Regions from separate parts of the Cetobacterium somerae genome, predicted to be linked through region 2. Evidence: riboswitches for the same ligand, from Rfam matches in the RefSeq annotation. Region 2 holds a riboswitch; the other holds the start of a gene.
What was found. Region 2 has a riboswitch for cobalamin ahead of MKD34_RS00075 (sirohydrochlorin cobaltochelatase). Riboswitches for the same ligand answer to the same signal wherever they lie in the genome.
Positions count from the first base shown of each region.

Region 1: it holds a riboswitch for cobalamin, as region 2 does, so the genes downstream of both, MKD34_RS02330 (TonB-dependent receptor) here and MKD34_RS00075 (sirohydrochlorin cobaltochelatase) in region 2, are expected to answer to the same signal.

Region 1 covers NZ_CP092519.1:520,270-528,814, reverse strand. The annotation lists gene MKD34_RS02350 (tRNA1(Val) (adenine(37)-N6)-methyltransferase) at 1-619, opposite strand, end outside; gene MKD34_RS02345 (PSP1 domain-containing protein) at 629-1,612, opposite strand; gene MKD34_RS02340 (apurinic/apyrimidinic endonuclease family protein) at 1,681-2,631, opposite strand; gene MKD34_RS02335 (ABC transporter substrate-binding protein) at 2,618-3,478, opposite strand; gene MKD34_RS02330 (TonB-dependent receptor) at 3,566-5,467, opposite strand; cobalamin riboswitch at 5,494-5,662, opposite strand; gene MKD34_RS02325 (methylated-DNA--[protein]-cysteine S-methyltransferase) at 5,781-6,257, shown strand; gene putP (sodium/proline symporter PutP) at 6,272-7,705, opposite strand; gene MKD34_RS02315 (rhodanese-like domain-containing protein) at 8,029-8,322, opposite strand; gene MKD34_RS02310 (flavodoxin) at 8,332-8,545, opposite strand, start outside.
Region 2 covers NZ_CP092519.1:11,239-19,783, forward strand. The annotation lists gene MKD34_RS00055 (L-cysteine desulfidase family protein) at 1-1,001, shown strand, start outside; gene MKD34_RS00060 (CoA-disulfide reductase) at 1,029-2,372, shown strand; gene MKD34_RS00065 (cation:dicarboxylate symporter family transporter) at 2,422-3,852, shown strand; gene MKD34_RS00070 (ABC transporter ATP-binding protein) at 3,888-5,597, opposite strand; cobalamin riboswitch at 5,759-5,935, shown strand; gene MKD34_RS00075 (sirohydrochlorin cobaltochelatase) at 6,061-6,903, shown strand; gene MKD34_RS00080 (ABC transporter substrate-binding protein) at 6,948-7,808, shown strand; gene MKD34_RS00085 (FecCD family ABC transporter permease) at 7,805-8,545, shown strand, end outside.

The sequences.
Region 1 (8,545 bases), 510 kb from region 2:
TGCTAGCTTCAATTAAAACAATACTTGAATCTTTATCTTTTGAATAATGAACAAATTTAACTCTTTTAACTGAAAATCCATTTTTTATAAGCTCTTCTGAAATTTCTAAAAATCTATAGCTTTTATGTACCATGAAAAGCTCACCTCTTGGTTTTAATAATCTTTTAGCATTTGCTATAAACTCTTTCAAGTTAAGCTTTATTTCATGTCTTGCTATACTTTTTATATCTTTATCATTAATTTCTTTTCCATCTAAAACCATATATGGTGGATTTGAAATTATATAATCATATGTATTTCCTTCTTGGATATTTTTTATATCCATATTAACAACTTCTATTCTATCCTCTAATCCATTTCTTTTAACATTTCTAATTGCTAAATCTGCAATTTCTTTTTGAATCTCTACCGCTTTTATTTTAGATATTTTATCTTTAGCACATAACAATACTGGAATTATACCATTTCCTGTTCCAATTTCTAATATTTTAGAATTTTTCTTTCCATTGAAAAAATTAGCTAATAAAACCGCATCAGTTCCAAATCTAAATCCTTCTTTTTTTTGAATTAAAGTGTATCCTTCACAAATATTAGCTATATCTTCATTTTCAAAAATCATTTTCTTTTATTACTCCTTTTCTAAAACCTTATGCTGTAGCTCTTCTGTTGATAAAACATTCTGTAATTTCTTTGCTTCTTTTTTATTAAATTTTATCTCATCAATAAGAACCTTCATAATTCCTTTTCCTTCAACATCTACATATAAAAATCCATTTAACGGACTTATACTCGTTACTTTTCCCTCTCCTTTTTGAGTTTTAACAAGCTGATTTACAGCAGGATAAACTCTTAAAGCCTCTTCATATTGCTTATATTCATAATTTATACAGCAAAGTAACCTTCCACATACACCTGATATTTTAGTAGGATTTATTACTAACCCTTGGTCTCTAGCCATTTTTATTGATACTGAATCAAATTTATTTATAAATGTTCTACAACATAATTCTTTTCCACACACACCAATATTTCCAAGTATTCTTGCTTCATCTCTAACACCAATCTGTCTTAACTCTATTCTTAGTTTAAATATATTTGCAAGATCTTTTACTAAATCTCTAAAGTCAATTCTTCCCTCTGCTGTGAAATAAAATATTAACTTTGTTTTATCAAATGTATATTCTGTTTCTATTAATTTCATAGGTAATTTATGATGAGTAATTCTTTCTTTACAAACTTTAAACGCTTCTCTAGCTTCTTGACGAAGAACTTCATACTTTTGAATCTCTTCTTCACTAGCTTTTTTTATTACAGGTTTAAGTGGTAATACCAGCACTCTTTCAGGAAGTTGCATTGGTCCACCATAAACAACCCCTATTTCCTTACCTCTAATAGTATCTACTATTACTTTATCTCCTTTTTTATACTCTACTTCATCTACAATTTCAAAGCTGTATCTTTTTTTTGTTGTTTCAAACATTACTCCTAATATATTATATAACTTATTAGGATCTGATACTACTTCTTCTTGAGTCTCTTCTTTTATATTCTCATTCTCTTTTATTGCTTTTTCATCTATATTTTTATCTATATCTAAATTTCCTTGTGTCATCTGTCCTCCCGCGAAAATCTTAACATTCTATAATATAAAGTATATCATATTTTTTATCTTTTAAGAATTTATTTTATATAATTTAATTGTTCTCTAACGACCTCTTCTAAATAATCTAAGGACTGAAAATTTAACTCTAAATTTATATATTTTAAATTGGGTAATTCATTTAATAGTGATTTTAAATTCCCTCTATAAATCTTATGTGGATCAAGATTTTTCATGTGTTCCCACTCAATTTTAAATTTTCCATTTCTATCTTCACTTGACCATTCTTTTATTTCGTTAGAAAAATCTCTTTCAAAATAATTTTTAAATTCTATTCCATTTATATGAACACCATATATAAATTTATTTAGTTCTTTTAATTCTTTTATTTTATTCAAAATATATCGATCTGCTTCTTTAAAACTCTTTATATTTTTTTCTGTGCATATTATATGAGAGAAATCTAATAAAAACCCTTTTTTTTCATACTTTACTCTTTCAAAAAAATATTTTGTTAATTCGTAGTCTTTTAAAGTTAATCCTGGCCATGGTAAATTTTCAAAAAGTAGTAAAGGTCCATCTCCTTTAAAAACTTCATTCACAATTTTCAAAGTTTCATCTAATACCTCTATAGATGTATAATCAAAGTTACATGTAAATATATCTTTAGGTCTTACGTGTGAAACATGAAAAACTAAATACTTTGCTTTAATTTTTTTAGCATCTTCAAATTGTTTTTTAAAAGTTTCTAACAAAATCTCTTTATTAAAAGAACGATAATAATTTAATATCCCTTCATCATCATAAAAATCTTCTTTTACCTTTTCCATATCCTCTCTCCAAAATTCTAACCAAGTAGGATAATATAATAGATGTACTCCTTTTACAGGATACTTTCCATAACTTTCCAAAGGTAAATGATCCCCGATTATTGTTTCTATACCTGTTATACCTTCGTTTTTTAATTTTTTATATACTTTTAAAAATTTTTCTTCCTCTCCATTTTTAGGAATAAAACTAAAACTTATCATTTGAAAGCACTTCCTTCATCTGTTTTAAAGATTTTAAAACTCTTGTTGATGGTCTATTAATCCCTTCGTCTATAAAATATACTTTTCCAGTTTTTACAGCATCAATCTCTTGCCATTCTGGTCTAGTCTTTATGTCCTCTACAACCTCTTTTCTATCCTCACCTACAAATATAAATTCAGGATTTTCTTCAATAATAGATTCTAAAGTTGGTGAAATCCATCCCTCTTGATTTTCAAATATATTTTTTCCACCGGCATTTTTTATAACATCATTCAAAAATGTTTTTCCTCCTGTTGTATATATAGGATTATTTAAAATTTCAAAATATACTCGCTTTTGCTTTTTATTTTGTAATCTTAATTTTTCTAACTCTTGAACATAACTATCTTTTAAATTATCACTCTTTTTTTTCTCATTTAAAAGATTTCCAATTTCATCTATAGAATTTTTAACTTCTTCTAATGAATTTGGGGTTTTCATTACATAAACTGGAATTCCAACCTCATCAAAAATATTTAAACTCTCTTTTCCTTTAGAGAGATTATGTTGGGATGTTATAACTAAATCCGGCATCAATTCCATTATTTTTTCTTCATTTAATCTATCTGTATTTAAAATTCCTTTGCCTTCTAATTCTTTAGATATTTTTTCAGAATATATATCTACTCCAGCTAAAATATTAACTAATCCCATATCTACTATTATCTCTGTATTTGATGGAACTGTTGAAATTATTCTTTCTACTTTTTCAGGAATTTCAACTTTACGACCAATTCCATCTACTAATATTCTTGAATATCCTATTGAAAATACAACTATATTTAACATAAATATCTTTTTTAACACTCGCCCACCTCTTCTATAAAAATATATTTCAATTATAACACATATGTAAAAAATGCTCTTCTCATATCTTGAAAAGAGCATTTTTTATTAAAAACTATATTTAAATCCAATATAATAATTTCTTTCTGGTGCAGGGTAATATGTCTTTCCAAATGTAGGGTCTTGCTCACTTGGTTTTTTATATCCTACATAATCATAATATTTTTCATTAAATAGATTATTAATTCCTGCATTTATAACTAATCCATCTTTGAAATCATATATAAAAGTTAATCCACTCAATATATAACTATCTGTTTTTTCTCTTTCATTAGCTTCATCATCGTTATCATAAGCTTTTCCATAATACTCCCAAGAATTATTGAAGCTTAGTTTTTCATTAAATTTATAATTAAAATTTAGAACTCCCTTTATATTTGGAACACCTGGAATATCTTTTCTCTCTTTAAACTCTGTTTTCATATAAGTTATTGATTCTGATATTGTCAATTTATCAAAATAATGCTCCATAGAAAACTCTATACCTTTTCTCTTACTTGTTCCATCTAAATTTCTATTTTTATTAACCTCATCGTTTTTATTTACTCCATAGAAAATTTCATTTTCTGTTTCTATATAAAATACTGATGTTGAAATATACGTGTTACCTACAAAATCCTTTGCTCCAATTTCATAAGTTTCTGTTTTTTGAGTATTAAACTCTCCATCCCAAACATTTATTTCATCTGTATTAGGTGCTCTAAATCCTTTTGTATAACTTATATACGTAGACCCTGAATCTGAATATAAATAACTTCCTGTTAATTCTATAGCGTCCTCTTTAAACTTTTTCTCTGAAAAATTTTTATTTTTTCCTTTATATTCAATATTTTGTCTTCTATATCCTTGAGTAAATCTAAAATTGTCAATTGTATAACTATTTACTATAAATCCACCTAAAGAATTTTTTTCTGCTTTAGAATCTCCATACGAAGAGTAACTCTTTGTTTCACCAGCATAAACATCTCCACCAAATACAATATAATTCTCATTTAAATATGAGTATCTTAATTGGGGTTTTAAATATTTTATCTCTGTTTTATAATTACTTCCGTTTGAAGAGTAATTCTCATGAGCATATCTTCCTAACAATTTAAATTCTAAATCGGAGTTTATATTATACAAATAGTCTCCCATAAAATTATTCTTCTCGGTTTTCCCATCAACCCTCCATCTTTTTGAATTCGACTGCGTTCTATCATCACTAACTTCACTTCCAAATAACCATCCAGGAGCTTTAAATTCATTTTTAGAATAATTATATTTAAATTTTAACTCTCCATCATTAAGTTTATATCTACTTCTAAATCCAAAACTTTCTAAATTATCTTTAGAATAATCTCTATAACCATCTTTTTCTCTTTTTAAATAATCTACTTCAACTAAAAGCTTTTCTCCTATTTTAGTTCCATATGTAATTTGTTGTTTTTTTAATCCATAAGATCCTATCTCACTATTTAAACTTCCATAATTTTTTTTATTTTCAGGTGCTTTTGTTACTATATTTATTGTCCCTCCAACTGCTCCATCTCCGTATAAAACTGAGCCTCCAGAAGGTATTACTTCAATTCTTTCAATATTATCTACTGGAATGTTACTTGTCTGATACCCTGATAAATCAATTGAGTTAATTGGTGCTCCATCAACTAATACTATAACATTTGATTTTGCTGTAGGCCCTTGACCTCTTATATCAAAAGCTGCATCAGCTCCACCCATCTCTTTTACAATAACACTTGATACTAATTTTAAAGCTTCTGCTACTGTTTTTGCTCCCCTTTGTGTTATCTCTTCTCCTGTCAATACAGTTATATTTTTTGGTATATCTGCTATTGTTGTCTCTGTATTTTCACTTGTTATAACACTTTCTTCTAACTTCACAACTTTGTCTTGTCCCGTTGCTAAACTAGATACAAGAATTAATCCTGCAATATAAAATCTTTTTTTCATTTAATTTAATCCTCCCATTCTGTCACTCGCAGTTTATTTTTATGGCAGGTATCCTGACTCAACTTCCTCCTCCAATAGTCCTTCCCAGTTTCCCAGTGGCTTATCTATTTTTGTCCATTTTACAGTGGCGTGACCGTTTAAGCTTTTCACTTAATTCCCTTTTAATTTATAAAAACCATAACATCTTATTATACTATAATCACTTCATTTTTAAAAGTTTTAAACAATAAGCGAACAAAATATATTTTAAATTAACCTTGATTTATTTATATTTTTTAAGTACAATTTAGATAAAATTTTTTAAGGAGAGTTTATGAAAAATATTATCCCAGGTTATTTTTATATTTTTGACACTCCATTTGGCTTACTTAAAATTGAAGAATTAAATAATGAAATTGTTAAAATTGACCTTAACAAACCTACTTCAAACAGAACTTTTAAACTTACAAAACTTTTAGAAGAGTCCTTTAAAGAGATTGATGAATTTCTAAAAGGCAAGAGAAAAAAATTTACATTTAAAATAAATCCTATTGGAACAGAGTTTCAAAAATCTGTTTGGAAAGCATTACTTAATATTCCTTATGGAGAAGTTAAAACTTATAAGGATATTGCAATTGCTATTGGCAATCCCAAGGCATGTAGAGCTGTTGGATTAGCAAACAATAAAAATCCCATTCCTATAGTTATTCCTTGCCATAGAGTAATTGGTTCTAATGGTAAACTTACTGGATATGCCTATGGATTATCTATAAAATCCCATTTACTTAATTTAGAAAAAGGTGCAAAATAACTTTGCACCTTTTTTTAAGCTTCAACTACATTTTTAAAAACTACTTTCTCCACTATGTAAACTGTTATTAAATTACTGAAAAATCCTGGTAATAACTCATACATATAACTATCTAATCCTAAAACTTTCCACATTAAAAATACAAACATTCCAACTAAAATTCCTGATAAAACACTTTTACTATTTACATTTTTAAAATAAAGTACTGATATTATTGCTGGTCCAAATATTGTCCCAAAACCTCCCCAGGCATAAGCTACCAATGATAGTACTTTAGCATTTTGATTTAATGCAAATACTAAGGCTAGTAAAGCTATTACAACAACACACAATCTTCCAACCCACATAATCTCTTTATCAGAAACATCTTTTTTCATATATTTATAAAAATCTTCTGTTAAAGTAGTTGATGAAACTAATAATTGCGAATCTATCGTTGACATTATTGCTGATAATATTGCAGCTAATAAAATTCCTGCTACCCAAGGATTAAACAACTCTTTTATCATATAGATAAATATTTTTTCTGCATCTCCTCCTAACTCTGCAACATTTTTAAAAAGTGGTATTCCTAAAAGTCCAATTGCTATTGCTCCAATTAAAGAGATAATTACCCATATCATAGCTATTCTTCTAGATTTTTTTAATTCTTTTACATCACTTATACTCATAAATCTAACTAAAATATGAGGTTGTCCAAAATATCCTAGACCCCAAGCTAAAGAAGATAATATTCCTAATATTCCTATACTTTCTCCATTTTGTTTAAATATATCTAATGAAATACCTTTTAATTCAATTCCTTGTCTAACTGTCTCAATATCTCCAATTTTATAATATGCTGCTAATGGAACAGCTATTATAGCTAAAAACATCAACCCACCTTGAAAAAAATCTGTCCAACAAGAAGCTAAATACCCTCCCATAAACGTATACACAACTATTGTTACTGCACCTATTACTACGGCAACTTTATAATCTATTCCAAGTATTGATTCAAATAATTTTCCTGCTGCAACCAAACCAGATGATGAATAAATTGTAAAGAAAAATAGTGTTCCTAAAGCTAGAACCTTTCTTATTGTTCCTTTATCATCTTTTAATTTCTTTTCTAAAAATGTTGGTAAAGTTAAGGTGTCTTCTATTTCAGTTTCAACTCTAAGTTTTGGTGCTATAAATTTCCAATTTAAATATGTTCCCGCTGTTAAACCTATTACAACCCAAATTTGTCCAAATCCTGAAAGATATACTGCTCCTGGTAATCCCATTAATAACCATCCACTCATATCACTAGCTTGTGCTGATAGCGCAGTTACCCAACTCCCTACTCCTCTTCCACCTATTAAATAGTCCTCAGAACTGGAGGTTTTTCCATAAAAATAAACTCCTACTCCTATTAAAAATAATAAATATGCTCCAAATGTAATAAACGTTTCTACTCCTATCATTTTATACTCCTCCCAAATTTTTAATAAAAATAAAAGAGGGTCACTCAAGTACAGTTTTGTACCTAAGTGACCCTCAACAAAAGAATCCTATTAAAAAATAATCTTTTATTAAAAGTTATTTCCCCTTAGATACAGATCCAAAATCGTAACACAAAATGGATCTGTATCTAAACATAAACTAATGCTTAAAACACAAATCCCTATCTAGGGGGGATGGGTTGTCTATTTACATTATTTGAAATAACTTGATCTTTTCTCATTAGAACTCTCCTTTAATTTTTTATTTTCATTATAGTAACATATGAAAATAATTTTGTCAAATTTTATTTCCAAGTTAATATTCCCTCTTGAGAATTAAAAACTTTTGTGAATCCCTCTTCTAATAAAATTAAAGCTGCTGTTTTAGAACGAACTCCACTTCTACAAAAAGTTATATATGTCTTATTCTTATCCAGTTCAACAACTCTTTCTTCTAATTCATGAAGTGGAATATTTAAACTATCTTTTACCGATACTTCCCAGTATTCATCTTCTGTTCGTACATCTAAAAGTACCGTATTCTTCTGTACTAGTAATTCTTTTACTTCAATTTGATTTAATGTTTGATATTTCTTCATAACTTTTCCTTAATTAAATAGAGGTTTAATCTCTTCTATCCAAGCTTTAATTCTATCCGGTGTTTCATTATCTTGATTACTTTCATCTAAAGCAAGACCAATAAATTTATCGTCTACAACTGATTCAGTTTCTTCATAGCTATATCCTTCTGTTGAAGTAAATCCTATTACCTTAGCACCTTTAGCTATAACTGCATCATATAATTTTCTCATTGCTCCAACG
Region 2 (8,545 bases):
ATAAGTCAAGATTAAATGAAGTTAAAGAGTATTTAGATAATAAAAAAGTTGTAGCTACAAAAATAGATGGAGATGTGAAACTACATATGAGAGCTACAGGAGTTTTAGGACAAGATACAGTTACAATAGAGATCAAAGATTATCATACAAATATTGTTAAGATAGAAAAAAATGGTGAAATAATAAAAGGTGCGTCTTGTGATGAAGTTGTTACAGGGGATACGATGACAGATAAAAGTTTTTTAACTGTTGAGTTAATCCACGATTTAGCTAAAACTATAGATTTAACTTTAATCGCTCCAATTTTTGAAAAAGTTATAGCTTATAACTCAGCTATAGCAAATGAAGGTTTAAAAAATGACTATGGAATAAGTATGGGTAAAAGTTTATATGAAGGTATGCAAGAGGGCGTTTACGGTAAAGATTTAAAAAACAAGATTGTAAGTTTTGCAAGTGCTGGAAGTGACGCAAGAATGAATGGGTGTTCTATGCCAGTAATGACAACAAGTGGAAGTGGAAATCAAGGGATGTCTGCATCTTTACCAGTTATAAAGTACTGTGAAGAAAAAGGATTAACACACGAGCAATTAATAAGAGGATTATTCTTTTCACATTTAACAACAATACATATAAAATCAAATGTTGGAAGATTGTCAGCATACTGTGGAGTTGTTTGTGCTGGTGGAGGAGTAGCAGGAGCTTTAGCCTTTTTAGATGGAATGCCTTTAGACAGAATAGATGCAGCAATTGAGACAACTTTAGCAACATTATCAGGAATGCTATGTGATGGAGCAAAGAGTTCTTGTGCAACAAAAATAGCGAGTTCAATTGGAATGGCATTTGATTCATACTATTTATCTAAAAAGAAAAAGAATTTTGAATATGGAGAAGGAATAGTTGGTAAAGATGTTGAAGCAACTTTAGCTAATGTAAAGGTTTTAGCTCATGAAGGATTAAGACAAACAGATGAAGTTGTTTTAGAAATAATGTTAAATAACTAGTTTTAATATATGGTTTTAGGAGGAAAAATGAAAATAATAATTATCGGTGGAGTTGCCGCTGGAATGTCAGCAGCAGCAAAAGCAAGTAGACTTAACAAGGAAGCAGAGTTAGTAATTTATGAAAAAACTGAGGTTGTTTCATGGGGAGCGTGTGGGCTTCCATACTATGTTGGAAACTTTTTTGAAAGTCCAAATAATATGATAGCAAGACCAGTAGAGAAATTTATAGAAGCTGGAATGAATATAAAAATAAAGCATGAAGTAATAGCAATTGATGTAGATAAAAAAGAGGTAACTATTAAAAACTTAGTAACAGGTGAAACTTTTATAGATAATTATGATAAATTAATGATAGCTACAGGAGCTCATGCAATAATGCCACCAATTAAAAATTTATCAACAAAAGGTGTATATACTTTAAAAGACTATACAGATGGAATTATTTTAAAAGAAGAGATGCTAAAAGATGAGAATCAAGATATAGTTATAGTTGGAGCTGGGTATATTGGACTTGAAGTAGCGGAAGCAGCTAAACATTTAGGAAAAAGAAGTGTTAGAATAATTCAATTAGGTGATAGAGTTCTTTTAGAAAGTTTTGATAAAGAGATAACTGATGTTATGGAAGAAGAAATAAGAGCTCACGAAGGTATAGAGTTACATTTAGAAGAGATTGTCCAAGAGATTGTAGAGGAAAATGGAAAAGTTGTAAAAGTAAAAACTAACAAAGGTGAATACCCAGCTGATATAGTTGTTGTATCAACAGGAGTAAGACCAAATACAGCTTTCTTAAAAGAAACAGGAATTGAAATGTTAGGAAATGGAGCTTTAGTAATAGATAACCATGGAAGAACAAGTATTGACTCTATCTATTCAGCAGGAGATTGTGCAACAGTTCCTCATTTAGTAAGAAAAGAAAATGTATATATTCCTCTTGCAACAACTGCTAATAAAATTGGTAGAATAGTTGGAGAAAATTTAGCTGGAGTAGAAACTGAGTTTCAAGGAACTTTAGGATCGGCAGCAGTAAAAGTTATGGATGTAGAGGCTGGAAGAACTGGAATAACAGAAGCTGAAGCAATAAAAATGGGAATAAACTATAAAACTGTATTTATAAAAGATAAAAATCAAACAAATTATTATCCAGGTAGAGAGGATATATTTGTAAAACTAATTTATGATGCAGATACAAGAGTTCTTTTAGGAGGACAAATAGCAGGTAAAAAAGGTGCAGTTTTAAGAGTAGACTCTTTAGCAACAGCTATTTATGCTAAGTTAACAGTAGATGAGATTGGAATGATGGACTTCTGTTATGCTCCACCATTTGCTAGAACTTGGGATGTAATGAATGTAGCTGGTAATGTAGCAAAATAAAATAGGCTTCAATAAAAATTAAAATATAGAAACGGGAGAAAAACAAACAATGAACAATGTATTTTTTGAACAATTTTTAATGATTAGTGATTTGAAAACTGTTGGTTTCTTAGTAGCATTATTAGTAATTTTATTTCTAATAAATATGTTACCGAAGAAAAAATTTAACTTTTCAGCAAAAGTTATGGTTGCAACAGTTGTTGGTTTAATTTTAGGATTAGCAATTCAATTTGTAGCTGGATTCCCAGAGAATCCAATGGAATTAACATTTGTAAAAGAGACAACATTATGGTATAGCTTACTTGGTGGAGGATTTATCTCTTTAATTAGAATGTTAGTTATTCCACTAGTTATGGTATCTATCATTCATGTTATTATTAATATGAAAGAGGATGCTAATTTAGGAGACTTAGTAAAGAAAAGTTTAATTATTACTTTAGTAATGGTTGCAATTTCTGTAGGTGTAGGATTACTTTTAGGAAATCTATTTGAAGTTGGAAAAGTTTCGACTGATGCAGTACAAGCTGTAGCAGCAGAGGGTGGAAGAAAAATTAGAGAGGTTAGCAATATTGTTGATACATTAAAAGCTCTTATTCCTTCAAACCCAGTTGAAGCGATGGTTAAGTTAAACATCGTTGGTTTAGTTATATTCTCAGCAGTTGTTGGAGTAGCGGCAAAGAGAATGTCAAAGAAATATATGGATACTGTAAAGCCATTCTTTGATTTAATAAATGCTTCTCAAAAAATTATAGTATCAATGGCAATGAGTATTATTAGATGGATGCCTTTAGCAGTAGTACCATTATTAGCAAACACAATTGCACAAAAAGGTATTGGAGCAATAGCAGAAGTAGGAAAATTCATAGCAGTTTTATACTTAGCAACAGCAGTTATGTTTGTAATACAGATGATAGCAGTATCATTCTTTGGATTAAATCCATTTACATATGTAAAGAAAAGTATCTCTTTAATGATTTTAGCATTTACATCTAGATCAAGTGTTGGATGTTTACCAGTAACAATTTCAACATTAACTAATAAACTAGGTGTTAGCGAATCAACAGCAAGTTTTGTTGCAAGTTTTGGTACAACAGCAGGAATGCAAGGTTGTGCAGGAATATTCCCAGCATTAACAATTGTATTTGTTACAAATATGAGTGGACATCCAATTGATGCAACATTAATAGTAATGTCTATAATTGTTGTGGCAATTAGTTCATTAGGAATTGCAGGAATTCCAGGAACAGCAACAATGGCAGCTTCAGTTGCTTTATCAGGAACTGGATTAGCAGCTATGTTCCCTCTAATTAACCCAATCTTAGCAATCGATCCTATTATCGATATGCCAAGAACAATGTTAAACGTAATTGGATCAGTTACAAATGCATTAATGGTTGATAAGAGTTTAGGAAACTTAAATCATGAAGTTTATCAAAATCCAGAAGCAGGAAATGAAGCAAACTCTTCTGAAATTGAGTAATAATAAAAAAAGCCACCTTGAAGGTGGCTTTTACTTTATCTAATTCCATGATATAACCTATAGAATTTACCTTCTAATTTTAAAAGTTCTTTAAATGAACCAGATTCAACAATATTATCATCTCCTAAGACATAGATTTTATCAAAATCTTCAAGGATACTAAGTCTATGAGTTATTGCAATAACAATTCTATCACTATACTCCTCTTTTATATTTTTTAAAATAGATTTTTCATTGATAATATCTAAGGCATTAGTTGCTTCATCTAAAAGAATCAAATCAGGGTTTTTTAAGAATAATCTAGCCATAGCAATTTTTTGTCTTTGCCCAGAGCTTACATGTACTCCACCTTCACCAATTATAGTATTTTCCTCCTGAGGAAATTTGTCAAAAATTTCATAAACATATGATTTTTCAATTGCAAAGTTTAATTCCTCTTCAGTACAATTTTCTTTTACAAGAGTAATATTATCAATTAAACTTCCATTTATAATATAATCACTTTGGTCTACGATTCCAAGTCGTTCTAAATATGTTTTAAAAGTTATTTTATTTAATGGAATATTATTAATTAAAATCTCTCCATTTGTAGGAAGTAAAGCTCTTTTTAAAAGAGAAGCAGTAGTACTTTTACCAATTCCACTTTCTCCAACTAGAGCTATTTTTTCTCCTTTTTCTATTTTTAAATTAAAATTTTGTAAAATAGATTTCTCATCATAAGAAAAGCCTATATTTTTAAATTCAATTGAAGTGATAGGTTCTGTTAGTGGTATATCTCCATCCATTCTACTGTCAAGATTTATAATTTCAGTAAATCTATTAACTCCGGAGATTCCTTTTTGATAGATATCAACAAGTCCAACCATTCTCATAATTCTAAGTCTAAAACGATCAACTAGAAGTAAAAAAGATAAGATAATTCCCATTGTAACACCATCTTTTATATATAAATAACCTCCAGCAAGAATAATTATAAGTTGAGTTATATTGGAGTAAAAAGTTACTCCTGAAACAATTAAACTTGATGGAATCATATTCTTCTTTTCACTTTCTAAAAGAGTATCATTTTTTTCAAGAAATCTTTTTTGAGCATAATCTTCTAAATAGTTATCTTTTAAAAAAGAGATAGTTCTCAAAATATCATGAAGATTAGCAGATAATAAACCTGAATTTTTTCGAACACTTCTATGACCAGCTTTCATTTTTTTATTTTCCTTATAAACAAATATCAATGTTAGTGGTAAAGGAAATAAAGTAATTAGTGAAAGTTTTAAATCAAAATCTATCATTATAAAGATAGAAGCAATAATAGTTATAACTGAAAATATAAAATCTTCTAATCCTCTATGACAAAGAGTAGAAACACTATCTAAATCATTAATAACTCTAGAAATTAAATCACCACTTTGATTTTTTTTAAAAAACTCACTAGGTTGGTTTAAAAGTTTTTTTAATAGGTCATTTCTCATACTTTGTTTTATTTTACTTCCCATTAATTTTCCATTTGCTTGAGAATTAACAGCAAAAAATAGACGTAAAATATAAAGAATAATTAATACAATTGAAAATTTTAGTAGTAAATCAATATTTTTAGAAGGAAGAGCATCATCTATTAAATTTTTAATTAAAAGTGGTGAGTAAACATCAATAGCAGTCATAGCTAATCTCACACCTAAAAATAGAAGAAGGAGTTTATTTTCCTTTTTTAAATAGTAAATAAGAGTTCCAAAAGATGTTTTTTTCATAAAAATTTCTCCTTAATATACATTTATTTCTAAATTAATAGTAACTTTTTTTATGACTAAAAGTCAATAGTTCTAGATATAAATAATATAAATAATAGATGATAATGTTATAAATTTTAGATAATTTGATTGAAATTTGTACTATAAAGTGTTAATATTAGTTAGATAAAAAATGTAATGGTTCAATTTGATTAAAAGGGAATTGGGTGAAAATCTCAAACGGTCCCGCCACTGTATAGAGGATGAAAACAGTAATACCACTGAGGATATAAACCTTGGGAAGGGCTGTGAGTAGGATGAATCTAAGTCAGGAGACCTGCCATTATTTAGAATTCTGCGAGGACAGAGAAGGTAAAGATTTTTACACTTCTCTTTTAGTATTTTCAAAAGGGAGGTTTTTTTTATTGGTGAGAAATTTTAATTTAAAATAAAAATAAAGAAAAATAATACAGGGAGATTAATGATGAACTTTTACAAAACTATGGAAAAGGGCGCGATTGTAGCAGCACATTTTGGAACGACACATGAAGACACGAGAGAAAAAACAATAGATATAATAAATAAAAAATTAAAAAATGAGTTTGATAAATTAGATTTTTTTCAGGTTTATACATCAAGAATTATAAATAGAATACTTTCAAAAAGAGGTATTGAAAATTTAAATACCACTCAAATTTTAGAAAAACTAGTAGAGCAAGGATATCAACATGTAATTATTCAACCAACATATATAATAAATGGAACTGAAATGGAAGCTTTAAAAAGAGAAGTGGATATGTTTTCTGATAAATTTGAAGATATAAGAGTTGGAACTCCATTATTAACAGAAGTAGATGATTATTTTAAGTTAATTGAAGTAATAGAAAAAGAAGTTGGAGTTTTAAAAGAGGATGAAGGAGTTGTGATGATAGGGCATGGTACAGAGCATCCTGCATTGTCAGCTTATCCAATGTTAGCTTATGTTACAAAAGACTTAGAAAAACCTATATACATTGGAACAGTAGAAGGATATCCAGGGCTAGATAATGTAGTAAGAGAGTTAAAAAGAGATAATAAAAGAAAAGTAACTCTAATGCCACTTATGTTTGTAGCTGGAGACCATGCTAAAAATGATATAGCTGAAGATTGGAAAGAAGCATTAGAAGAGAATGGTTTTGAAGTAGAGGTAAATTTAAAAGGATTAGGTGAAATTGAATCTATTCAGAATATTTTTATAGAAAGAGCTAAAAAACTAGAAAATTCTCAACCAGAGGATATATTAGTGAAAAAAGCTGAGTATGCTAAAGGAAGAAAAGCTTCTCATTAATTGGAAGAGTTTAACTCTTCCGCTTTTTATTAAAAGGAGAAATTATGAAAAAAATATTGTTACTATTTTTACTGATAACTACTTTAAATTTTTCTAAAGAGAATGTAAGAGCAGTTTCAACATCACAGTTTACAACAGAAATGTTATTAGCTATAGGTGCAGAAAATCAAATTTTAGGAACAGCTTATTTAGATGATGAAATACTACCTGAATTGAGAGAAAAGTATAATAAAATACCAGTTTTATCAAAGGGAGCTCCAACTAAAGAGCAATTTTATTCTTTAAATCCTAATTTTCTAACAGGATGGAAATCAATAGCAACACCTAAAAACTTAGGTACAGTAGAAGAACTAAAAGAAAATGGAATAGAAGTAGTTTTTACAAAATCTCAAGATAGCTCTAAAATTGAAGATATATATAGTGATATATTAATGTTTGGAGATATTTTTAATCTAAAAGATAATGCTAAAAATGTTGTAAAAAATATGAAAGAGGATATTAATAAAGTTAAAGAGAAAAATAAAAATAAAAATAATATAAAAGTTTTTGCATATGATAGTCAAGAATCAGCTCCCTTTGTAGTTGGAGGTAATGGAATTGGAAATACTATGATTGAAATAGCAGGTGGAGAAAATATTTTTAAAGATACAAATTTCTCTTTTGGTATTGGAACATGGGAAAAAGTATTAGATGAAAATCCAGAAGCTATTATAGTTATAGACTATGGAAGCGTAAGTTATGAAAATAAAATAAAGTATTTAAAAAACAATTCTCCAATATCTCAGTTAGAGGCTGTAAAAAAAAATAAATTTATAAGAATTCCATTGAGTTATATATCTCCGGGAATAAAGGTAAGTAAAGGTATTGAAATAATTTCAAATGGATTAAGAGAGGAAAAAAAGTGAAAGTAAAAGATAGAAATATAATTATAATATCTCTTATTTTAATTATAGTTTTAGGAACGATAGCAGTTACAATAGGTAGTGTTTCTTTATCGTCAATCCATGTTTGGAAAATATTGGTAAATAAACTATCTAATAAAGATATTTTTTCTATTGAATGGAAGAAATCAACAGAAATGATTGTTTGGAATTTAAGGGTTCCTAGAGTTATTTTGGCTTTATTAGGAGGAGCAGGTCTATCTTTAGTTGGAATTTTAATGCAGGCATTAACTAAAAACTCGTTAGCTAGTCCATATATTTTAGGTATATCTTCAGGGGCTAGTACAGGTGCAGTTATCTCAATAGTATTAGGAAGTCTTTTAGGAATTTCATTTTCTCCAGGTGTTGGTGCTTTTGTTTTTGGAACTTTTACAGCTTTTCTAGTTTTTTACTTAGCTGGGAATGGAGGGTATTCAAGTACAAAACTTGTTTTAATTGGTGTAGCGGTATCCTCTTTATTTTCAGGAGTTACAACATTTTTAGTAACAACTGCTAAAAATGAATCTCAATTAAGAGGAGCTATGTTTTGGATTTCTGGTAGTTTAGCTGGAGCTAGATGGGAAGGATTAATGACATTATTTTTAGTTTTACTAATATCAATAATCCTAGTTATATTTAAATATAGAGAGTTAAATATTTTAATTGCAGGAGATGAGTTAGCTGAAACTTTAGGTGTAGATATAAAAAAATTAAGATTTTTT